DNA from 2 places in the Streptomyces sp. R35 genome. Region 2 is predicted to be linked to the other one. Evidence: predicted binding sites of a transcription regulator. Region 2 holds the regulator's gene; the other holds the start of a gene.
What was found. The regulator HrcA, encoded in region 2, represses chaperone genes, less so after heat shock. The targets are predictions, from matches to a motif close to TTNGCACTCNGNNNNNCNGAGTGCNAA.
Positions count from the first base shown of each region.

Region 1: AB5J50_RS21705 (FmdB family zinc ribbon protein) is a predicted target of HrcA. The motif match lies at 4,979-5,005, and genes of this name have one in related genera.

Region 1 is NZ_CP163440.1:4,760,830-4,772,923, forward strand. It holds gene AB5J50_RS21690 (penicillin acylase family protein) at 1-1,523, opposite strand, end outside; gene AB5J50_RS21695 (potassium/proton antiporter) at 1,758-3,296, shown strand; gene AB5J50_RS21700 (MFS transporter) at 3,550-4,818, shown strand; gene AB5J50_RS21705 (FmdB family zinc ribbon protein) at 5,017-5,325, shown strand; gene AB5J50_RS21710 (S-methyl-5'-thioadenosine phosphorylase) at 5,415-6,293, shown strand; gene AB5J50_RS21715 (hypothetical protein) at 6,438-6,965, shown strand; gene mscL (large conductance mechanosensitive channel protein MscL) at 7,080-7,559, shown strand; gene AB5J50_RS21725 (hypothetical protein) at 7,603-7,785, opposite strand; gene AB5J50_RS21730 (low temperature requirement protein A) at 8,093-9,316, shown strand; gene AB5J50_RS21735 (P1 family peptidase) at 9,497-10,525, shown strand; gene AB5J50_RS21740 (Ig-like domain-containing protein) at 10,656-11,876, shown strand; gene AB5J50_RS21745 (DUF6227 family protein) at 12,034-12,094, shown strand, end outside.
Region 2 is NZ_CP163440.1:3,811,951-3,824,044, reverse strand. It holds gene AB5J50_RS17570 (DUF3097 domain-containing protein) at 1-687, opposite strand, end outside; gene AB5J50_RS17565 (MBL fold metallo-hydrolase) at 733-1,497, opposite strand; gene hrcA (heat-inducible transcriptional repressor HrcA) at 1,849-2,865, shown strand; gene dnaJ (molecular chaperone DnaJ) at 2,866-4,002, shown strand; gene AB5J50_RS17550 (nitronate monooxygenase) at 4,216-5,319, shown strand; gene AB5J50_RS17545 (16S rRNA (uracil(1498)-N(3))-methyltransferase) at 5,316-6,065, shown strand; gene AB5J50_RS17540 (VOC family protein) at 6,116-6,508, shown strand; gene AB5J50_RS17535 (hypothetical protein) at 6,871-7,410, shown strand; gene AB5J50_RS17530 (S41 family peptidase) at 7,484-10,726, shown strand; gene AB5J50_RS17525 (histidine triad nucleotide-binding protein) at 10,781-11,134, shown strand; gene AB5J50_RS17520 (ribonuclease Z) at 11,141-12,046, shown strand; gene AB5J50_RS17515 (adenosine deaminase) at 12,067-12,094, shown strand, end outside.

The DNA of each region.
Region 1 (12,094 bases), 950 kb from region 2:
GACGCCTTGCGGAACTCCGTCCAGTTCGACGCCTTGTCCATCTCGAAGACGGCGTCCATGGAGTTGCCCGGGTCCAGCGCGGTCCAGCGCAGCGAGATGCCGTAGCCGTCGCCACGGTCGGGCGCCGCGGTGTCGACGGTGGCCTTCTTGCCGACCTTGACGAGCTCGTCGTCGCGGTCGGACAGCAGGGGGCCGTTGTTGGTCTCCCGGACGACGATCTTCTTGGACGCGGCGCCCGCGACCTTGATCGTCTCCTTGCGGGCCGTGAAGGGCACGACCTTGCCGTCGTACTGGTAGCCCTCGCCGGTGAGCTTCTCCAAGTAGAGGTCGGTGACGTCGACCCCGGAGTTGGTCATGCCCCAGGCGATGTCCTGATTGTGGCCGATGACCACGCCGGGCATGCCCGCGAAGGTGTAGCCGGAGACGTCGTACTGGCACTTGGTGGAGACGGTGCGGCAGTGCAGGCCCATCTGGTACCAGACCGACGGCAGCGAGGCCGACAGGTGCGGGTCATTGGCCAGCAGGGGCTTGCCAGTGATGGTGTGGTCGCCGTCGACGACCCAGGAGTTGGAGCCGATGCCGTTGCCGTTCACGCCGACGGCCGTGGGGAGGTCGTCGAGGACCTCGTAGAGCCCCGACAGCTGGCTCTGCAGGCTGGAGGGCGCCGTGACGTTGCCCGTGAGCCCCGTGCCCGCCGCGGACGTCGTGGAGGTCGAGGAGGCCGTGCTGGAGCTGCCCTGGACGTACGACCCGGTGACGCTGTCGTATTCGCCCTCCTGCACAATCGTCTTGTTCCGGCTGTACGGGTACTCCGGGTACAGGTCGGCGATCTGCTTCGGGCCGAGACGGCTCGTCATCAGCGAGCGGTCGATCTCCTCCTGCATGTTGCCGCGCAGGTCCCAGGCCATCGCCTTGAGCCAGGCCACCGAGTCGACCGGGGTCCACTCCTGGGGCTTGTAGTCGTTGGTGAAACCAAGGGCCGCGTACTCCAGGGAGATGTCCTTGCCGTCCTTGCCCTTCAGGTAGGCGTTGACTCCCTTGGCGTACGCCTGGAGGTACTTCTTCGTGGAGGCCGACAGCTTGGTGTCGTACTCCTTCTTCGCGACCCGGTCCCAGCCCAGGGTCCGCAGAAACTCGTCGTTCTTGACCTGGCCCTTGCCGAACATCTCGGACAGCCGGCCCGAGGTCATGTGGCGGCGCACGTCCATCTCGTAGAACCGGTCCTGCGCCTGGACGAAGCCCTGTGCCATGAACAGATCCTCGTCGGACGAGGCGTAGATCTGCGGAATCCCGTAGCCGTCGCGCTTGACGTCGACGGGCCCCGACAGCCCGTCGAGCGTGATCGAGCCCTTGGTCTGCGGGAACGAGGCGCGCACGGTGCTGATGCTCCAGTACGCGCCGAAGGCGACGCCTCCGATGATCGCAAGAACCAGGACAATCAAGAACAGTCGGGCTTTGCGCCCCTTCTTCCTGCCGGACTTGCCGGGCTTTTGGCCGGAAGAGGCGGTGGTGTTGGGGGGCATCGCTGTCCTTGCTGTCCTAACGCGAGCGGCAGGCGGTCCTGGAGTGCTGGAGCAACCATAGGCGCAGGGCCCAACGCGCCTTGACGCGGAGTCGGGTACCCGAGCGCACGAGAGTTCGATCTTGCCCATTGGAGTGTCAAGAAAGCGTCAAGAGTTAGGTAAGGTAACGAAGTACTTGGACTGACGTACCAATGTCCGGTGTTCGGATCGACGTGTTCGGATCCAGTGCCCGGATTGGCGAGAAGGGAACGGCCGCTGACTGTCCACCACCTCAACCAGCTCCTGCTCGTGTGCTCGCTCGTCCTGCTCGTCGCGGTGGCAGCGGTCCGGGTCTCTTCGCGCAGCGGGCTCCCCACGCTGCTCGTGTACCTGGGCATCGGCGTCGCGATGGGCCAGGACGGGATCGGCGACGTCCACTTCAACAATGCCGAGCTGACCCAGGTCATCGGGTACGCGGCCCTGGTCGTGATCCTGGCCGAGGGCGGTCTGGGCACGAAGTGGAAGGAGATCAAGCCGGCGCTTCCGGCCGCCTCCTCGCTGGCGCTGGTCGGTATCGCGGTGAGCGTCGGCGTCACGGCCGCGGGGGCCCACTATCTGATCGGTCTCGAGTGGCGGCAGGCGCTCATCATCGGAGCGGTGGTGTCTTCGACGGACGCGGCGGCGGTCTTCTCGGTGCTGCGGAAAATCCCCCTCCCCGCGCGCGTGACGGGCGTTCTGGAGGCCGAGTCGGGCTTCAACGACGCTCCGGTGGTCATCCTCGTCGTCGCGTTCTCCACGGCGGGCCCTGTCGAGCACTGGTACGCACTGCTGGGCGACATAGCCCTGGAGCTGGCCATCGGCGCGGCCATCGGCCTCGCGGTGGGCTGGCTCGGCTCGTACGGGCTGCGGCATGTGGCGCTGCCCGCCTCCGGCCTCTACCCGATCGCCGTGATGGCGATCGCGGTCGTCGCGTACGCCGCCGGCGCGCTCGCGCACGGCAGCGGCTTCCTCGCCGTCTATCTCGCCTCGATGCTGCTCGGCAACGCGAAGCTGCCGCACTGGCCCGCCACGCGCGGCTTCGCCGAAGGACTCGGCTGGATCGCCCAGATCGGCATGTTCGTCCTGCTCGGCCTGCTGGTCACCCCGCACGAGATGGGCGACGACATCTGGCCGGCGCTCGTCATCGGCCTGGTGCTGACCATGGTGGCGCGGCCACTGAGCGTCGTCGTCAGCCTGCTGCCGTTCCGTATTCCGTGGCAGGAGCAGACGCTGTTGTCCTGGGCGGGGCTGCGCGGCGCCGTGCCCATCATCCTGGCGACGATCCCGATGGTGAGCGGTATCGCGGAAAGCCGCCGCATCTTCAACATCGTCTTCGTCCTGGTCGTCGTCTACACCCTCGTCCAGGGGCCCACACTGCCCTGGCTGGCCCGGAAGCTGCGCCTGGGCGAGACCGGGGAGGCCGCCGACCTGGGCATCGAATCGGCGCCCCTGGAGCGGCTGCGCGGCCATCTGCTGTCCGTCGCGATCCCCGAGGGGTCGCGCATGCACGGCGTCGAGGTCAACGAGCTGCGACTGCCCGCGGGCGCCGGCGTCACGCTCGTCGTGCGCGACGGGAAGTCCTTCGTGCCGCTGCCCACAACCGTGCTGCGGCGCGGCGACGAACTGCTCGTGGTGGCCACCGACCCGGTCCGGGACGCAGCCGAGAAGCGGCTGCGCGCGGTGGGCCAGGGCGGCAAGCTGGCCGGCTGGCTGGGGACGTCGGGCAACGGAACGGGACAGCAAACGGGACATTAAGGGGCGATGGGCATTCGCAGGCGAACGCTGCCGTGGTGCTCGTTTTCACAGGCACTGACGCCGCCTTCCCTGTACGATGAAGGCACACCTTGATCGAACCAACTCTGCCTGACGCAGAGCTGGCGCCGACCGTATGGCGGCCGTGACGCTCTCCCCGCAGTGGGCGCCGGTATCTACCGCAGTTCCGCGCAAGAGGACAGCTCTCGGCGCCCCCCGCACGGGCGCGCTACCAGGTGGCAGAAAGGCACGGGCCGTGGCATCCACGGTCACCTCCCGCCCTGGATACGGACAGCTGCTGCGCACCCGCGGCGTCTGGACGTTCCTGCTTCCCGGCTTCGCCGCACGCCAGCCGTTCGCGATGCTCACCATCTCCATCGTGCTGCTCGTGCAGCACACCACCGGCTCGTACGGGACTGCCGGCGCCGTCGCCGCCGTCACCGGTGTCTCCATGGCGCTGTTCGCGCCCTTCACCGGGCGCCTCGCCGACCGCCTCGGGCAGCGGGCCGTCCTGCTGCCCGGCGTCCTGGTGCACGCCCTGTCGGGCCTCTCCTTGACGGCGCTCGCACTGGCGGACGCCCCCTTGTGGGCCCTTTTCGTCGCCGCCGTGCCGACCGGCGCCTCGGTACCGCAGATCGGCCCCATGGTGCGCGCCCGCTGGGGCGTGAAGCTGCAGGGCTCGCCCCTGATGACCACCGCCGCGGCCTTCGAGTCCGTCACGGACGAGCTGACCTTCGTGTTCGGCCCCCTGCTCGCCACAGCGCTGTGCACGGCCGTGAACCCAGCCGCGGGCCTGCTCACCGAGGCGGCGCTGACCCTGATCGGCGGTCTCCTCTTCGCCGCGCAGAAGAGCACGCAGCCCTCCGTCGCTTTCGACGGGCACGCACGCGTGGAGCGCGGTTCCGCTCTGCGGGTCCCCGGAGTGCGCGTTCTGATCGTCACCTTCCTCGGCATCGGCTCCGTCTTCGGCGGCATGCAGGTCTCCCTCGCCGCGTTCAGCGAGTCGATCGGCGAGCCCGGACTGAACGGCGTCCTGTACGGCGTCTTCGCCGCGGGCAACATGCTCTCCGGCATCGTCTGCGGCGCCATCGCCTGGAAGGTGGCCCCGCAGCGACGACTCGTCCTCGGGTACGCGGCCCTGGCGCTCACCGCCTCCGGGCTGTGGGCCGCCCACTCCGTGGTCGTGCTCGCCGGGATCGGCCTCCTGGTCGGCATGTGCATCGCTCCGGCCCTGATCACCGGCTACACCCTGGTCGAGGGCCTGGTGCCCCAGGCCGCCCGTACCGAGGCCTTCACCTGGCTGACCGGCGCGGTCGCGCTCGGCCAGGCGGCGGCCGTCACGGTCGCCGGACAGCTGGAGGACCGCCTCTGGGACGGTGCCGGTTTCCTGGTGCCTATGGCCGGTACGGCACTGGCTCTGACGACCCTGGTGGCCCTGCGCGCGCAGCTGATGCCGCCGCACGCGACCAGAGTGGTCACGCGCGGCGCGGCCCATCGCGAGCCTGTCGCGATCGGTGAGATGTGACGTGAGATTTTCGCGGAATACGTCACTGTGACTCCGCCGCCGAAGCGGCTTCTCACTTGGGCAGAAAAGCCCTCGTGACGGTCAAGCCCTGACCGCTGCCCGTGGGCAGGTGACGCACGTTACTCCATTCGTTGGCGACACAGGTTAGTATTGACGATCGTTAGCACTCATTGAGTGAGAGTGCCAGGAGGAAGACAAGTGCCGACCTACCAGTACCAGTGCACCGAGTGCGGCGAGGGCCTCGAGGCGGTGCAGAAGTTCACCGACGATGCCCTGACCGAGTGCCCCAACTGCGGTGGCCGCCTGAAGAAGGTGTTCTCGGCCGTCGGCATTGTCTTCAAGGGCTCCGGCTTCTACCGGAACGACAGCCGCGGCTCCTCGTCGAGCAGCTCGCCGGCTTCGTCGAAGCCGGCGACCTCTTCTTCGACCTCGTCGTCGACGACCTCGTCGTCGTCCTCAGACTCGAAGTCGTCGGGCACGGGCTCGTCCAGCAGCTCCGCCGCGTAAGGCTTCGCAGGACTCGTTCTTGCCGAAGACCCTGCCGTCGCACGACGGCAGGGTCTTCGGCGTTCCCCGGCCCGGCTAGGGTGCGGTCCATGGCGAACACGGAGAATCCACAGAGCCCGGACGGGGAGCAGGCGACGGCCAGGGCCGAGATCGGTGTCATCGGCGGCTCGGGCTTCTACTCCTTCCTCGACGACGTCACCGAAATACAGGTGGACACCCCCTACGGCTCGCCGAGCGACTCCCTGTTCCTCGGCGAGATCGCCGGGCGGCGGGTCGCCTTCCTCCCCCGCCACGGCCGTGGCCACCATCTGCCGCCGCACCGCATCAACTACCGGGCCAACCTGTGGGCGCTGCGTTCCGTCGGCGCACGCCAGATCCTCGGGCCCTGCGCGGTGGGCGGACTGCGCGCGGAGTACGGCCCGGGGACGCTGCTCGTGCCGGACCAGGTGGTGGACCGCACGAAGGCGCGGACGCAGACGTACTTCGACGGGATGCCGCTGCCGGACGGCACGGTGCCGAACGTGGTGCATGTGTCGCTGGCCGACCCGTACTGCCCCGTCGGGCGCAAGGCTGCCCTCGAAGCGGCGCGCGGTCGGGACTGGGAGCCGGTGGACGGCGGCACGCTCGTAGTGATCGAGGGGCCGCGGTTCTCCACTCGTGCCGAATCGCTCTGGCATCAGGCGCAGGGCTGGTCCGTGGTGGGCATGACCGGCCATCCCGAGGCCGCGCTCGCCCGCGAGCTGGAGCTCTGCTACACGTCGTTGACCCTCGTCACCGACCTTGACGCGGGTGCCGAGACCGGAGAGGGCGTCTCGCACGACGAGGTGTTCAAAGTGTTCGCTGCCAATGTGGACCGGCTGCGGCGCGTGCTCTTCGACGCGGTCGCGGGGCTGCCGGCGAACGAGACGCGGGACTGTCTGTGCACGACGGCGCTGGGCGGGATGGATCCGGGGTTCACACTGCCGTGACGGTGGCCCAGGGCAGATGGAACTTCCCGTTCGGGTGAGGGAGTTTTCCACAACTCGCGAGTAGTCCACGGGCTCCAGCGGGCTTCGCCGCGACGCCTCATCGTGGGATCGCAAACCGATCTCTCGTCGCAGGTGGTGGTCACCATGGCTCAGCTCTCCCCTCTCGTACGCCCACCCGGCGCGGACGCGCCGCCGACATGCGAGGTGCCGCACTTCGCTCCGGTACGCGTGCGCGGCGGGCGGTATCAGCTGCGGCGCCTCGCACGGCACAGGAGGCGGGCCGTGGCCGCGGGGCTCGCGGTCACGGCGGCGGCCCTCGTGGCGGCGGGCCCACGTGACGCGGAGCGGACGCGGGGACATCCGCCGGCAGCCTCCATCACTGCGTCCTCTCCTGTACGCGAGCGGCGCGCCGTCGAGACGGTGACGGCACCGGTGCGGATCTCCGACGGCGCCACGGTGCGGCTGTTGCGTCCGGGCGACCGGGTCGATGTCGTCGCAGCGGACAGCGGCGGCGAGGCACGGGTGGTCGCGGCCGGGGCACGGGTCACCGATGTGCCGGACATCAGCGCCACCGAGACCGGGGCGCTGGTCGTACTCGCCGTCCCGCGGGCCACGGCGGCACGGCTGGCCGGCGCGAGCGCCACCTCACGGCTGGCGGTGACGCTGTGCTGAATGACGAATCGGTGTCAAGTCCCTCGATCGAGCTACCGAATTGGACAGGCGCGGCATGCGCTGCCGTAGGTTGCGGAGCTGTTTGTTCCACAACTTGTGCAGAGGGGCCTCTTGGTGAGCGAGAAGAAGCAACCCGGCGTCTGGGAAGGCTTCAAGGCCTTTCTGATGCGTGGCAACGTCGTCGATCTGGCCGTCGCGGTGGTCATCGGCGCGGCCTTCACCAACATCGTCAACTCGGTGGTGAAGGGCGTCATCGGCCCGCTGGTGGGCGCGTTCGGGACCAAGGACCTCGACAAGTACAGCTCGTGTCTGAAGTCGCCGTGCAAGTTCGACGAGGCGACGGGCACGGTCACGAGCGGCATCCCCATCCTGTGGGGCACGGTCCTCAGCGCGACCCTCACGTTCGTGATCACGGCAGCCGTCGTCTACTTCCTGATGGTCCTGCCGATGTCCAAGTACCTGGCGGCGCAGGCAGCCCGGCAGAAGGCGAAGGAGGGCACGCAGGAGGTCATCGAGGTGTCCGAGCTGGAGGTGCTGAAGGAGATCCGCGACGCCCTCGTGGCGCAGCGCGGTTCGGGGCACAGCCAGGACTGACAGCGAGCCTCTGCGCCGGGGCCCAGAAGCTCGGGGATCTGGCTCAGAGGTGGTGGGGCGGCTTCTCGTCGAGGAAGCGCTTCAGGTCGGCCGCGCTGTCGCTGCTGCTGTCGGCCCGCTCGCCCCACCCGCGGTCCGTGTCGTCCGAGGACTGCTGGCTCAGCGGGTCGTCGAAGACCAGCGCCGATTTCGGATCGCGCGGTTCGGGGGCGGGGGCGGTACTCATGCCTCCAGGGTACGCGGAGGCGGTGGCGGCCCGACCCGGCTCAGCTGGGGGCCTCGGCGCCGGGGCGGGCGTAGAACCACCAGCAGACGACGAGGCACGTCGCGTAGAAGCCGATGAACAGCCACAGCGCGCTAGTGAAGAAGACGGCCGCATTAGTCCCCGATCGGAGACCGAAGGTCCTCCTGCCCGGCGGGCTCGGCTTCCCTTGGTCCGTCTGACCTCGTCGTCCCTTCGAGACCTTCGACCCAGGGCCGCTTGTGAACGCATTCACAAGAATTTCCGGGACTTTTCTGCTGTGCTTGGCCGTATGACGTCCAGTTCCACTTCCGAACCGGCTGCGACGCCACGGCCCGCCGGCCGTGGACCGCTGCGCAGAATGACCGCCCGAGGCCGCGACGAGGCGCACCGGGTCGCGTCGCCGCTGGAGCTCTTCTTCGACCTGTGTTTCGTCGTGGCCATCGCCCAGGCGGGCATCCAGCTGGTGCACGCCGTGACGGAGGGGCACGCGGGTGAGGGCATCCTCAACTACGCGATGGTCTTCTTCGCGATCTGGTGGGCCTGGATGAACTTCACCTGGTTCGCCTCGGCGTACGACAACGACGACGCGCTCTACCGGGTCGTCACGCTCGTGCAGATCGGCGGTGTGCTGGTGCTCGCGGCCGGGGTGTCGCGGGCGTTCCAGGACCACGATTTCGTGGTCGTCTGGCTCGGCTACGCGATCATGCGGTTCGCGATGATCGCGCAGTGGCTGCGGGTGGCACGCTCCGCCGAGGGAGCCGAGAGAACCATGGCCCTGCGGTACGCGGGCGGCGTACTGCTGTGCCAGATCGGCTGGCTGGGGCTGCTGCTCCTGCCGGAGTCCGGCCGCCCGTGGGTGTTCCTGGTGGTGGCGATCGCCGAGCTGTGCGTCCCGGTGTTCGCGGAGAAGGACTTCACGACCTCCTGGCATCCGCACCACATCTCCGAGCGGTACGGCCTGTTCACGATCATCGTGCTGGGCGAGACGATCGCCGCGGCCACGGTCGCCGTGAAGTCCGCCGTGGATGAGCACGACGCGCTGGGCGAGCTGCTGCCGATCGCCGCGGGTGGGCTGCTGATCGTCTTCTCCGCCTGGTGGATCTACTTCGTTGTGCCGATCCACGGACATCTGCGGTCCAACGCGCAGGCGTTCCTGTGGGGGTACGGCCACTACCTGATCTTCGCCTCCGCGGCCGCAATCGGTGCGGGCCTGGAGGTCGCGGTCGAGCAGGCGGTCGGCAAGGCGCACATCTCGACGCTCGCGGCGTCCGCCGCGGTGACGCTGCCGACCGCGCTGTACCTCCTCACCGTGTGGGTACTGCACTCCCGCCACTTCAAGGTGGGCATCGCGCAGCAGCTCGTCCTGCCGACCAACGCGTTGCTGGTCATCCTGTGCACGTTCCTGGGCGACTGGGCGGTGCTCGCGGCGGGCATCGTCTCGGCGCTGGCGGTGGCGGTCGGGGTGACGTTGACGGCGCAGATGGTTGTGAGGGAGGGAGCAGGGTCCGCGTAGCAACGTGCGGGGATCCGCTCAAGAAGAAGGTGCGGGGGCGCGCAGGAAGGAGCCGTGCACCCCATGCACCCCATGCGCTCCGTGCGCTCCGTGCGCTCCGTGCGCTCCGTGCGCCTCCTGAGCTCTGCGGCTACTGAGGCGTACAGCTGCTAAAGCGCGCGGCCAAGGAACACTGGGGGCATGACAGTTGACGCTCTGACAGATGTCGCGGGCCTGCGAGTGGGGCACGCGACGCGTTCCGGCGACGGTTGGCTCACCGGCACCACCGTGGTGCTCGCCCCTCCGGGCGGTGCGATCGCGGCCGTCGACGTACGTGGCGGCGGGCCCGGCACCAAGGAGACAGACGCGCTGGATCCGCGCAACCTCGTGCAGAAGGTCGAGGCGGTCGTGCTGACCGGCGGCAGCGCGTACGGGCTGGACTCGGCGTCGGGCGTGATGGCCTGGCTGGAGGAGCGGGGGCGCGGGGTACGGGTGGGTCCCGACCCGGCGCACGTCGTGCCGGTCGTGCCCGCTGCCTGCGTCTTCGATCTGGGGCGCGGCGGAGACTTCCGGGCCAGGCCGGACGCGTCCACGGGACGGGCCGCGGTCGAGGCGGCCGACGCGAGTGAGCCGGGTGCGCCGGTGCGCGAGGGGTGCGTGGGCGCCGGTACGGGGGCGGCGGTCGGGCGGTTCAAGGGCGGAGTCGGGACGGCGAGCGCCGTGCTGGAGTCCGGCATCACGGTGGCGGCGCTGGTGGTGGCCAACGCGGCGGGTTCGGCGGTGGAACCGGAAACGGGGGCACTGTACGGCGAGTTGCTGCGGGGGCATACGGCGCTCCCGGCGGCCCAGGTGCACGAGGCGGCGCAGCGGCGGCTGGCAGAGGCGGCGGCGAAGAATGCCCCTCCCCCGCTGAACACCACACTCGCCGTTGTCGCCACCGACGCCGATCTGACTCGCGCGCAGGCGCAGAAGCTGGCGGGGACGGCGCACGACGGTATCGCGCGCGCCGTGCGGCCGGTGCATCTGCTGAACGACGGGGACACGGTGTTCGCTCTGGCCACGGGCGCCCGGGCGCTCGCCACCGAGAACCCCTTGGCGCTCAACGAGATCCTCGCGGCGGGCGCGGACCTGGTGACGCGCGCGATCGTGCGGGCCGTGCGCTCGGCCGAGTCGGTGGACGGGCCTGGCGGGGTGTGGCCGTCGTACGAGGAGCTCTACGGGGGCAAGTAGTTGGGCGATTGTCCCGGTTCTGTCACGTGATGCCGCTCGGCGCGGGTCGCGGGAACCCTTCTCCCCGCGGCTCGCTCTTTCTCCACGCACTGGAGCGGATCACGCACATCATGAGAACTGGGAGCAGCCCGTGACAACGCCGGACACAACAGCGCGGCGCGCACTGGGGGCCTGTGCCGCCCTGATGGTCGGCGCCCTCACGCTCACCGCCTGCGGCGGCAACGCCAATGCCGACAGCAAGAGCGGCAAGGACGGCAAGAACGCGACCAAGACGTCCACGGCGAAGATCGTCATCTCGGCCAAGGACGGTTCGACGGGCGCGTCGATCAACGCGACCGGAGTGAAGGTCAGCGACGGCAAGCTGACCGACGTGAAGATGACGGTGGCCGGGACCGGGACTGCCGTACCCGGGGCGATATCCGCGAACGGCGGCTCCTGGAAACCGAAGGAGCAGCTGGAGCGGGGAACGAAGTACCAGATTTCGGTCACGGCGAAGGATGCGAGTGGGCGGACGTCGGCAGCCAACTCCATCTTCACCACGGTCTCTTCGAGCAACAGCTTCATCGGTACGTACACGCCCGACAACGGCACCACTGTCGGTGTCGGCATGCCGGTCTCCTTCACCTTCGACAAGACGATCAGCAACAAGAAGGCCGTGCAGTCGCACATCACGGTCTCCTCCAGCAGCGGGCAGCAGGTGGTGGGGCACTGGTTCGGGGCGCAGCGGCTCGACTTCCGGCCCGAGGAGTACTGGAAGGCCGGCTCCAAGGTCACGATGAAGATCGACCTTGACGGGGTAGAGGGCACGAACGGCGTCTTCGGGGTGCAGAAGAAGACGGTCACCTTCACCATCGGGCGCTCCCAGGTCTCCACGGTCGACGTCAACACGCAGACCATGACGGTCGTGCGGGACGGCAAGACCCTCAAGACGGTCCCGATCTCGGCGGGCAGCCCGCAGCACACCACGTACAACGGGCAGATGGTGATCTCGGAGAAGTTCGTCCAGACACGGATGAACGGCTCGACGGTCGGTTACGGCGGCGAGTACGACATCCCTGATGTGCCGCACGCGATGCGCCTGACGTCGTCGGGGACGTTCATCCACGGCAACTACTGGTACAACCGAGGGAATCCGCCCTTCGGCCGGGAAGGCACCAGCCACGGCTGCGTGGGACTCGCCGACGTGCAGGGTGCGCAGGGAGACACGACCGCCAAGTGGTTCTACGACAACTCCCTCATCGGGGACGTCGTGACGGTCAAGAACTCGCCCGACAAGACGGTCTCGCCGGACAACGGGCTCAACGGCTGGAACATGTCGTGGAGTGCATGGACCGCGGGAAGTGCCGTCTGACGAGGACCTTTTGACGCCGGTGCAGACCGCGTGGGAACTTGCCGCGCGGCCCGCCCGTTTTCCGTCCGTACGTTTTCTCGGTTCGCGGACATGATGTCCGACCGAGGGGCTACGGTATGCACCCACAAGGTGACATGCAGCAACGCCGGGAGAAACCTTGAGCGTTCCGTACGAGACAGCAGCGTACGAACCACCCGAGTCGCCCGAGTCTCCGGAGG
Region 2 (12,094 bases):
CGGCCAGCCCAGGGAACGGCAGATGCCTGTTTTCCAGTCCTGGCCGTGGGGGATGCGGGGCCAGGAGGGGATGCCTACGGAGGACGGTTTCACGGCCTCCCAGATGTCGATGTAAGGGTGGCCGAGGACCAGGGCGTGGTCGCTGGTGACCGACTCGGCGATGCGGGACTCCTTGGTGCCGGGGACGAGGTGGTCGACCAGGATGCCGAGGCGGGCGTCCGGGCCGGGGTCGAAGTCCGCGACGATCGAGGGGAGGTCGTCGATGCCCTCCAGGTACTCGACGACGACGCCCTCGATGCGGAGGTCGTCGCCCCAGACCTTCTCGACGAGTTCGGCGTCGTGGCGGCCCTCGACGTAGATGCGGCCCGCGCGGGCCACCCTGGCACGCGCACCCGGTACCGCCACCGAACCCGAGGCCGTGCGGGCGGGACGCGACGCGGGCGCGGCCGACGGGCGGACCAGCGTCACCACCCTGCCCTCCAGGAGGAAGCCGCTCGGCTCCAGCGGGAAGACGCGGTGCTTGCCGAAGCGGTCCTCCAGGGTCACCGTGCCTGCCTCGCAGCGGATCACCGCGCCGCAGAAGCCGGTGCCGGGCTCCTCGACCACCAGACCGGGGTCCGCGGGGACCTCGGGCACGGGCTTGGGCTTCTTCCACGGCGGGGTCAGGTCCGGAGAGTACTGGCGCATTCGGATGACGATAGGAGAAGCCCCGCCGTCGTGTCGTACGGGCTCCTACGACACGCCGAAGCGGGTCGCCAGCGCGTTCCGCTGGGCCCGGACAAACGCCGCATTCACCGCCGCCCCGTGTCCCGGTACGTACACCGCGTCCTCCCCGCCCAGGTCGAGCAGCCGGTCCAGGGCCGCCGGCCAGTGGGAGGGGACGGCGTCCGGTCCCGCCTGGGGTTCGCCCGATTCCTCCACCAGATCGCCGCAGAAGACGATCTCCGGTGAACCGAGTGTGTTTGGGGTGGCTGGTGTGGCTGGTGTGCCTTGGATCAGTACCGCCAAGTCGTGGCCCGTGTGGCCGGGGCCCACGTTCGCCAGCAGGACCTGCACGCCGCCGCCCAGGTCGAGGGTCCACTCGCCGGACACCGAGTGGCGGGGGTGGACCAGGAGGTCCGCGGCCTCGGCCGCCTCGCGCGGGTCGAGGCCGTTGCGTACGGCGTCCGTGCGCAGTTCCTCGCGGTCGTGGGCGAAGACCGAGTCGAGGCCGACCGGCCCGAACACCTCCACGCCCGCGAACGCCGCCGCGCCGAAGACATGGTCGAAGTGGGGGTGGGTGAGTGCGAGGTGCGTCACTCGGCGGTCCGGGCCGAGGAGCCGCTGGGCCTCCGTGCGCAGCCGTGCGCCCTCCCCGAGGCTCGACCCGGCGTCGATCATCAGCGCCGCGCCCTCGCCCACCACGAGCCCGACCGTGCAGTCCCAGACCGGCAGCCGCCGCCGTCCCACCCGGGGCGCCACCCTTTCCCACCCCAACTCTTCCCAAGTCACGCTCATAAGGAGACGCTAAGCGGGCTCGGGGAAGTGAGGCACGCCCCCACGCCGCCCGGCACGGCACCTCGCCGCACTGCCGAATCACCCAAGTACATCCAGTACGAGGGCGATCCGGCAGCACGCCGATGCACCGCACCGGACGACGCGGGAACGCACCCCACTTCCCCGAGACCGCTTGGCCGTGAGAGCGCGCAGCACACGACATCGCAGGCCCGCCCTTGCCGGGGCCGTACCTCACCGCCGTACACTGGGCCGGGGAACGCTGGCACTCGCGTGCGATGAGTGCCAGGACGAAGGTCATGAAGGCCATGAAGGTCACGAAGGCCACGATGCTGAATTCTGGAGGTGTGCGCGATGCTCAGTGAACGCAGGCTCGAAGTGCTGCGCGCCATCGTCCAGGACTACGTGGGCACCGAGGAGCCGGTCGGTTCCAAGGCGCTCACCGAGCGGCACCGCCTCGGTGTCTCGCCGGCGACCGTGCGCAATGACATGGCCGCGCTGGAGGACGAGGGCTACATCGCCCAGCCGCACACCAGCGCCGGACGCATCCCCACCGACAAGGGCTACCGGCTCTTCGTCGACAAGCTCGCGGGCGTCAAGCCGATGACCGCGCCCGAGCGGCGGGCCATTCAGAATTTCCTCGACGGGGCTGTGGACCTCGACGACGTCGTCGGCCGGACCGTACGGCTGCTCGCGCAGCTCACGCGGCAGGTCGCCGTCGTGCAGTACCCCTCGCTGACGCGCTCGACGGTGCGGCACGTGGAGCTGCTGTCCCTCGCCCCAGCGCGCGTGATGCTGGTGCTGATCACGGACACCGGCCGGGTCGAGCAGCGCATGATCGACTGTCCGGTGCCGTTCGGCGAGACCTCGCTGGCGGATCTGCGCGCGCGGCTCAACAGCCGGGTCGCGGGCCGCCGTTTCGCGGACGTCCCGCAGCTCGTGCAGGACCTCCCGGACGCGTTCGAGGCGGAGGACCGGGGTACGGTCGCGACCGTGCTCTCCACCCTCCTGGAGACACTGGTCGAAGAGACCGAGGAGCGGCTGATGATCGGCGGCACCGCCAATCTGACCCGCTTCGGACATGACTTCCCTCTCACCATCCGGCCGGTGCTCGAAGCACTGGAGGAGCAGGTCGTGCTCCTCAAGTTGCTTGGTGAGGCCGGGGATTCGAGCATGACCGTGCGAATCGGGCACGAGAACGCGTATGAGGGACTCAACTCCACGTCCGTGGTCTCGGTCGGCTACGGTTCGGGCGACGAGGCAGTAGCGAAACTTGGCGTGGTCGGACCGACCCGCATGGATTACCCGGGAACGATGGGAGCGGTACGAGCGGTGGCACGGTACGTCGGACAGATCCTGGCGGAGTCGTAAGTGGCCACGGACTACTACGCCGTACTCGGCGTGAGCCGCGACGCGTCCCAGGACCAGATCAAGAAGGCGTTCCGGAGGCTCGCACGCGAGCTGCACCCGGACGTCAATCCCGATCCGAAGACGCAGGAGCGGTTCAAGGAGATCAACGCCGCGTACGAGGTGTTGTCGGACCCGCAGAAGAAGCAGGTCTACGACCTCGGCGGCGACCCGCTGTCCGCCTCCGGTGGCGGTGGCGCCGGCGGCTTCGGCGCGGGCGGCTTCGGGAACTTCTCGGACATCATGGACGCCTTCTTCGGTACGGCGTCGCAGCGCGGCCCCCGGTCGCGTACGCGGCGTGGCCAGGACGCAATGATCCGGCTCGAGATCGAGCTGGACGAGGCGGCCTTCGGCACGACGAAGGACATCCAGGTCGACACGGCCGTCGTCTGCGCCACCTGTAACGGTGAGGGCGCGGCGCCGGGTACCTCGGCCCAGACCTGTGACATGTGTCGCGGGCGGGGTGAGGTGTCCCAGGTCACGCGGTCGTTCCTGGGCCAGGTCATGACGTCCCGGCCGTGTCCGCAGTGTCAGGGCTTCGGGACCGTGGTTCCGACGCCGTGCCCCGAGTGCGCTGGTGACGGGCGGGTGCGGTCTCGTCGGACGCTGACCGTCAAGATCCCCGCCGGTGTCGACAACGGCACGCGGATCCAGCTCGCGGGCGAGGGCGAGGTCGGGCCCGGTGGCGGACCTGCCGGTGACCTCTACGTCGAGATCCACGAACTCCCGCACTCGACCTTCCAGCGGCGCGGTGACGATCTGCACTGCACGGTCACCATTCCGATGACCGCGGCGTCGCTCGGTACGAAGGTGCCGCTGGAGACGCTCGACGGGCTGGAGGAGGTCGACATCCGGCCGGGCACGCAGTCCGGGCAGTCGATTCCGTTGCACGGGCGGGGTGTCACGCATCTGCGGGGCGGTGGGCGTGGTGACCTGATCGTCCACGTCGAGGTGATGACGCCGACGAAGCTGGATCCTGAGCAGGAGCGGTTGCTGCGGGAGCTGGCGAAGCTGCGGGGGGAGGAGCGGCCCACCGGGCAGTTCCAGCCCGGGCAGCAGGGGTTGTTCTCGCGTCTGAAGGATGCGTTCAACGGTCGCTGACCCCGTTCGCTTGTGTGTTGGCTGCGGGTGGGTTGGGGGCTGGTCCAAAAGATTGCGCAGTTCCCCGCGCCCCTTTTAGGGGCGCGGGGAACTGCGCAATCTTTTGGGGGTCTGGGGGCGAAAAAAGGCCCCTCGCGGGTGCTCATCCCGGTGGCCTATGCCAGGTGGACGGCCGGATTCGGACTTGTTCGGGGGACGTGACAACATGCCGTCATGTCCACCGCACTGACCGATCTCTTCCCACACCCGATCGTGCAGGCCCCCATGGCGGGCGGCGTCTCCGTGCCGCAGCTCGCGGCTGCCGTGTCCGAGGCCGGCGGGCTGGGTTTCCTCGCCGCCGGGTACAAGACCGCCGACGGCATGTACCAGGAGATCAAGCAGCTGCGCGGGCTCACGGGGCGCCCCTTCGGGGTCAATCTGTTCATGCCGCAGCCCGAGTACGCGGACGCGGCCGCCGTCGAGGTGTACGCCAACCAGCTCGCCGGTGAGGCCGCCTGGTACGAGACCGAACTCGGCGACCCCGACAGCGGCCGCGACGACGGCTACGACGCCAAGCTCGCCGTCCTCCTCGACAACCCGGTGCCGGTGGTCTCCTTCCACTTCGGCGTCCCGAGCCGTGACGTCCTGGATTCCCTCGCCCGCGCCGGCACGCTGACGATGGTCACGGCGACCACCGCTGAGGAGGCGCTGGCCGTGCAGCGGGCGGGTGCCGCCGCGGTGATCGTGCAGGGCGTGGAGGCCGGTGGCCACCAGGGCACCCATCGCGACAACCCGGAGACGGACGGCACGGGGATCGGGCTGCTGTCGCTGATCGCGCAGGCGCGCGAGACCGTACAGATCCCGATCGTCGCCGCCGGCGGCATCATGCGCGGCAGCCAGATCGCCGCCGTCCTCGCCGCAGGCGCGAGCGCGGCCCAGCTCGGCACCGCGTTCCTCGCCACCCCGGAGTCCGGCGCGAACGCCGTGCACAAGCAGGCGCTGACCAACCCCCTCTTCGTACGGACGGAATTGACGCGCGCGTTCTCCGGCCGCCCGGCGCGCGGACTCGTCAACCGCTTCCTGCGCGAGCACGGCCCGTATGCGCCCGCCGCGTACCCCGAGGTCCACCACCTCACCTCCCCGCTGCGCAAGGCGGCGGCCAAGGCGGGCGACGCGCAGGGCATGGCGCTGTGGGCCGGGCAGGGCCACCGTATGGCGCGCGAACTGCCCGCGGGACAGCTCGTGGAGGTGCTGAACGCCGAACTCGCCGCCGCGAAGACAGCGTTGTCGGCTCCGGAGGAGTTCCCGGAGTCCTCGGAAGGGGGTGCGGACCGATGACGGCACCGGTGTTCGTGGTCGAGCACTTCAACGCGGGCGGCGGCGGACGTTATGTCCTCGACGGACCCGAGGGGCGGCACGCCGTCTCCGTGAAGCGGCTGCGGGCCGGCGAGGACGTCATCCTCACCGACGGGGCCGGGCGGTGGGCGGAGTGCGTCGTCGTCGACACCGAGGGCAAGGACCGGCTGATCGTCCACATGGACTCCTTCTCCGAGGAACCTCCGGAGTCCCCTCGTATCACCGTCGTCCAGGCCCTCCCCAAGGGTGACCGGGGCGAGCTCGCCGTCGAGACCATGACCGAGACCGGCGTGGACGCGATCGTCCCCTGGGCGGCCTCCCGCTGCATCACGCAGTGGAGGGGCGAGCGGGGTCTGAAGGCGCTCGCCAAGTGGCGGGCGACGGCCCGGGAAGCCGGCAAGCAGTCGCGCCGCGTCCGCTTTCCCGAGGTCGCGGACGCGATGACGACCAAGCAGGTTGCCGCACTTCTCGCCAAAGCCGATCTCGCGGCGGTGCTGCACGAGGACACGGAGCTCGGGACCGAGCCGTTCGCCACGGCGGAACTTCCCTCCTCCGGGGAGATCGTGCTGGTGGTCGGGCCCGAGGGCGGGATTTCTCCCGAGGAGGTCGAGATCTTCACCGCGGCGGGGGCGAGGACGTTCCATCTGGGGCGTACCGTGCTGCGTACATCGACCGCCGGGACCGTGGGCACGGCGCTGCTGCTGGCCCGTACGGGTCGCTGGTCCTGACCTGGTCTGGCCTGACCTGATTTGACCGCCGCGTATCCACGGGGGATGCCTTGGAACTCGCTCAAGTACGGCTGCTCGTCTCGGACTTCGCTGCCTGCTACCGCTTCTACGCCGATGTCCTCGGGCTCAAGCCCCAGTCGGGGGCGACCGAGGGGCCGTACGAGAAGTTCAGCCCTGCTACCGGCTCTGCGGGGATGGCTCTGCAGGATCGCGCGATGATGGCCGAGGTCCTTGGTGAACTGGGCGATCCGGTGAACGGGCATCGCTCGCTGGTCGTGCTGCGTGTCGACGATCTCGATGCCTACTGCGACGAGATCACCTCCCGCGGGGCCACCCTTCTGCACGGCCCCGTCCCCATGACCGACCGCCTGCGCGTCGCCTACCTCAAGGACCCAGAGGGCAACCTCGTGGAACTCCAACAGTGGCTGCTGCTCCGCGGCTGACCACCGGGCTTTCCTCGCCCCCGCCGCCCCTACCCGTCCCATCCCTGGGGGCTGCGCCCCCAGACCCCCGCTAAAAGATTGCGCAGTTCCCCGCGCCCCTTAAGGGGCGCGGGGAACTGCGCGACCAGCCACAACGAACCCGCAGTCGACGAACCAGGGTGGGCGGGGGATCGCGGGGCGAAGCCCCGCGCCTCAGGGGCGCGGGGAACTGCGCGAACGGCCCCCACCGGCCCGCAGCCGACGAACGAAAGAAACCCTCGTTCGGGTGGTCCCGGGGATCGTGGCCGCATGCGGTCTACCGCGGTCGGCGGGAGAGTGGCACGCTGCCGTGCATGGGGGCTTTGAGGCGTATTACGCGTCGGATGGGGCGCAGGCAGATGTGGGCGGCCGCCGGGCTGGGAGCGGTCGGTGTGTTCGGGGTGGCCGCGTGTGAGCCGGGGGACGGGCTGAGTTCCGCCGCGGTCGCGTACACGACCGACCAGACGGCGACCAAGGAACTCGAACGGCAGCATGTGAACGTGCGCTGGCTCAGCTGCACGGCCTCGTACGGCGGCGGCAACAAGGCCTACACGCCGGGGAAGACGCCCTCGCCGACCGAGAACACCGTCGCCACCGTCGACTGCCGGGGGCAGACGGACGACGGACGGGAGATCACGGTCAAGGGCAAGGTCACCCGGGCCGTCGACGGCGCGTGCGTGCGCGGGGACCTCGTCGCGAAGGTCGGTGGCAAGGAGTGGTTCCATGTCAATGGCCTGGGCAACTGCAATGCCACGAACACCCCCAACCCGCCCATCTCGTACCACCCCTCGTACGGGCAGCCCAACCCCACCGTCACCGTCACCGTGACGAAGACCATGTGGTGCAAGGGAGACCCCACGTGCTGGCCCTCCCAGGGCAAGTGACGTGCCCGCCGGATGCGGATCAAGTCGATCGAAACCCCTGCCCATGGACGCTTTCGCTGCATAGGGTGATCGGGTGACAGAGACCGCACCCTCCGCGTCCGCACCCCCCGCGTATCTCCGGTTTCCGCATCTGCACGGCGAGTTGGTCGTCTTCACGGCCGAGGACGACGTCTGGGCCGCCCCGCTCGACGGCGGCGGCCGGGCCTGGCGGGTCAGCGCCGACAACGTTCCGGTGAACCATCCGCGTATTTCCCCGGACGGCTCGACCGTCGCGTGGACGTCGACGCGCGACGGGGCGCCCGAGGTGCACGCCGCGTCTCTGGAGGGCGGACCGTCCAAACGGCTGACGTACTGGGGGAGTTCGAAGACCCAGGTGCGCGGCTGGACCCCCGACGGGCAGGTGCTCGCCCTCAGCACCCAGGGCCAGGCGAGCCTGCGGCGCAGCTGGGCCAGGGCCGTCCCGCTCGACGGCGGTCCCGCGACGACCCTGCCGTACGGTCCTGTCGGCGACGTCGCCCACGGCGGCCCGGGTGTCGTGCTGCTGTCCGCTCCCATGGGGCGCGAGGCCGCCTGGTGGAAGCGGTACCGCGGCGGTACGGCGGGCAAGCTGTGGATCGATCGGGAGGGGAGGGAAGGGGAGGGGGAGGCCGAATTCCTGCGGCTGCATGAGGAGTTGGACGGGAACATCGAGTACCCCTGCTGGGTGGGGGACCGCATCGCCTTCCTGTCCGACCACGAGGGTGTCGGGGCGCTCTACTCCTCCCTCGCCGACGCGTCCGACCTGCGGCGGCACACGCCCCTCGACGGGTTCTACGCCCGGCACGCGGCGACCGACGGCAGCCGCGTCGTGTACGCGTCCGCCGGTGAGCTGTGGCTCCTCGACGACCTGGAAGGCGCCGAGCCGCGCCGGCTCGGCATTCGGCTCGGCGGTCAGCGCGCCGACCAGCAGCCGCACCCGGTGAGCGCGTCGCGCTGGTTCTCCGCCGCCGCGCCCGACCACACCGGACGGGGCAGCGCGGTGTCCGTGCGCGGTGCCGTCCACTGGGTCACCCATCGCTCGGGCCCGGCCCGCGCCCTCGCCGCCGAGCAGGGCGTACGCGCCCGGCTGCCCCGCGCCTTCCGCGCCGACGGCGAGGAGCACGTGGTGTGGGTGACGGACGCGGAGGGCGACGACGCCCTGGAGTTCGCCCCGGCGACCGGCGTCGCGCCCGGAGCGACCCCGCGGCGACTCGCCGCCGGGCAGCTCGGGCGGGTCCTCGGGCTCGCGATGGCGCCCGACGGCAGCCGCGCCGCCGTCGCCTCGCACGACGGGCGGGTGCTGCTCGTCGAGCGCGAGAGCGGCGAGGTGCGCGAGGTCGACCGCGGCGAGGACGGGGAGGCGAGCGGGCTGGTCTTCTCGCCGGACTCGGCATGGCTCGCCTGGTCCCACCCCGGGCCGCGGCCGCTGCGTCAGCTCAAGCTCGCCAACACCACCGATCTGTCGGTGACCGAGGCGACCCCGCTGCGATTCCGGGACTACGCACCGGCGTTCACGCTCGACGGCAAGCACCTCGCCTTCCTCTCGACACGCTCCTTCGACCCGGTCTACGACGAGCACGTCTTCGACCTGGCGTTCGTCGGCGGGTCACGGCCGTACCTGATCACGCTGGCCGCGACCACGCCGTCCCCCTTCGGGCCGCAGCGGCACGGCCGCCCCTTCGAGGCGCCCGACAAGGACGAGACGCCCGACAGCGAGGGCGCGCCCGCGACCCGGATCGACCTCGACGGGCTCGCCGACCGGATCGTGCCGTTCCCCGTGGAGGCCGCCCGCTACTCGACACTGCGGGCCGCCAAGGACGGGCTGCTGTGGCTGCGGCACCCGGTCCGCGGTGTGCTCGGCGCCTCCCGGGCCACCCCGGACGACCCGGACCCGAAGACCGAGCTGGAGCGGTACGACCTCGCCCAGCAGCGCATCGAGCATCTCGCCGCCGACGCCGAGCACTTCGCCGTCAGCGGCGACGGCAAGCGGGTCCTGCTGTGGACCGACGGCAAGCTCAAGGTCGTACCCAGCGACCGGCGCGCCTCGAACGACGACGAGAGCGATTCGAACATCACCGTCGACCTCTCGCGGGTACGCCAGAGCGTCGACCCGGCCGCCGAGTGGCGGCAGATGTACGACGAGACCGGCCGCCTCATGCGGGACAACTTCTGGCGGCCCGACCTGGGCGGGGTCGACTGGGACGGCGTACTCGACCGCTACCGGCCGGTCCTGGAGCGGGTCGCCACGCACGACGACCTGGTGGACCTGTTGTGGGAGGTGCAGGGCGAGCTCGGCACCTCGCACGCGTATGTCACTCCGCGCGGCGGATGGGGCCGCGGCGACCGCGCGCAGGGGCTGCTCGGCGCCGACATCTCCCGTCACCAGGACGGCAGTTGGCGCATCGACCGGATCCTCCCGTCCGAGACCTCCGACCCGGACGCACGGGCGCCGCTCGCCGCGCCCGGGGTCGCGGTGCGCGCCGGGGACGCGATCGTCGCGGTCGCGGGGCTGCCGGTGGACCCGGTGGCCGGGCCCGGGCCGCTGCTCGTCGGCACGGCGGGCAAGCCGGTGGAGCTGACCATCTCGCCGTCCGGCGGCGGCGATCCACGCCACGCGGTCGTGGTTCCGCTCGCGGACGAGGAACCGCTGCGGTACCACGCGTGGGTGGCGGACCGGCGGGCGTACGTCCATGAGCAGTCCGGGGGCCGCCTCGGATACCTGCACGTGCCGGACATGGTCGGCTCCGGATGGGCCCAGCTCCACCGCGATCTGCGCGTCGAGGTGGCCCGCGAGGGGCTCGTCGTGGACGTCCGCGAGAACCGCGGCGGCCACACCTCCCAGCTCATCGTCGAGAAGCTCGCGCGGCGGATCGTGGGCTGGGACGTGCCCCGCGGGCTGCGGCCGTACAGCTACCCGGAGGACGCGCCCCGGGGTCCGGTCGTCGCCGTCGCCAACGAGTTCTCCGGCTCGGACGGCGACATCGTCAACGCGGCGATCAAGGCACTGGGTATCGGGCCCGTCGTCGGCACCCGCACCTGGGGCGGCGTGATCGGCATCGACAGCCGTTACCGGCTCGTCGACGGCACGCTCGTCACCCAGCCCAAGTACGCCTTCTGGATGGAAGGTTACGAGTGGCGCGTGGAGAACCACGGTGTCGACCCCGACGTCGAGGTCGTCCAGACCCCGCAGGACTACGCCGCCGGGCGTGACGCCCAGCTCGACGAGGCGATCCGGATGGCCCTGGCGGCACTGACGGAGAACCCGGCGAAGGCCGCGCCCGCCTTGCCGCCGCTGTGACCCCGGCCGATAGCATGCGGGCGTAATGATCGACTGGCGTGAGGAGGCACACGCATGGCGGGAGAGCCGCAGGACGACTGCCTGTTCTGCAAGATCGTCGCGGGGCACATTCCGGCGACCGTGGTCCGGGAGACCGACACGACCGTGGCGTTCCGGGACATCAACCCCCAGGCGCCCACGCACGTCCTGGTGATCCCCAAGGTGCACTACCGGGACGCGGCGACGCTGGCCGCCGCCGAGCCCACCATTGTCGCGGACATACTGCGTGAGGCCGCCGAGGTCGCCTCCGACGACAAGCTGGAGAGCTACCGCGTCGTGTTCAACACCGGCAGCGGCGCGGGCCAGACCGTCTTCCACACGCACGCGCACGTCCTGGGCGGCCGCGGCATGCAGTGGCCGCCGGGATAACCGACCTTGTCCGTACGTGAATTGGTGGTCCTCGGCACCGCCAGCCAGGTCCCGACCCGGCACCGCAACCACAACGGCTATCTGCTGCGCTGGGACGGCGAGGGACTGCTCTTCGATCCCGGCGAGGGCACGCAGCGCCAGATGCTGCGTGCCGGGGTCGCCGCGCACGACCTGCACCGGATCTGTGTCACCCACTTCCACGGGGACCACTCGCTCGGGCTCGCCGGCGTGATCCAGCGCATCAACCTCGACCGCGTACCGCACGAGGTGACCGCGCACTATCCGCACTCCGGCCAGCGGTTCTTCGACCGGCTGCGCTACGCCACCGCCTACCGCGAGACCGTCGCCCTGACTCAGGCGCCGGTCGCGGCGGACGGAGTGATCGCGACCACGCCCTCGTACACCCTGGAGGCCCGGAAGCTCTCCCACCCCGTCGAGTCCTTCGGATACCGGCTGGTCGAGGCGGACGGGCGGCGGATACTGCCGCAGCTGCTCGCGGAGCACGGGATCAAGGGGCCGGACGTCGGACGGATCCAGCGGGAGGGCGCGCTGGGCGACGTCTCGCTCGACGACGTCAGCGAGCTGCGGCGCGGCCAGCGGTTCGCGTTCGTCATGGACACCCGGCTGTGCGACGGCGTGCAGGCGCTGGCCGAGGGATGCGACCTGCTCGTCATCGAGTCGACCTTCCTCGACGAGGACGAGCAACTCGCCATCGACCACGGCCACTTGACGGCTGGTCAGGCGGGACGGGTGGCCAAGGACGCCGGCGTACGGCATCTCGTGCTCACCCACTTCAGCCAGCGCTACTCCGAGCCCGACGAGTTCGAGCGGCAGGCGCGCGCCGCCGGGTTCGAGGGGGAGCTGACGGTGGCGCACGATCTGCTGAGGGTGCCGGTTCCGAAGCGTCGGTGAATCGCCCTTACCATGCTTTGATGTCCCTCCCCAAGGCTGAACTGCACC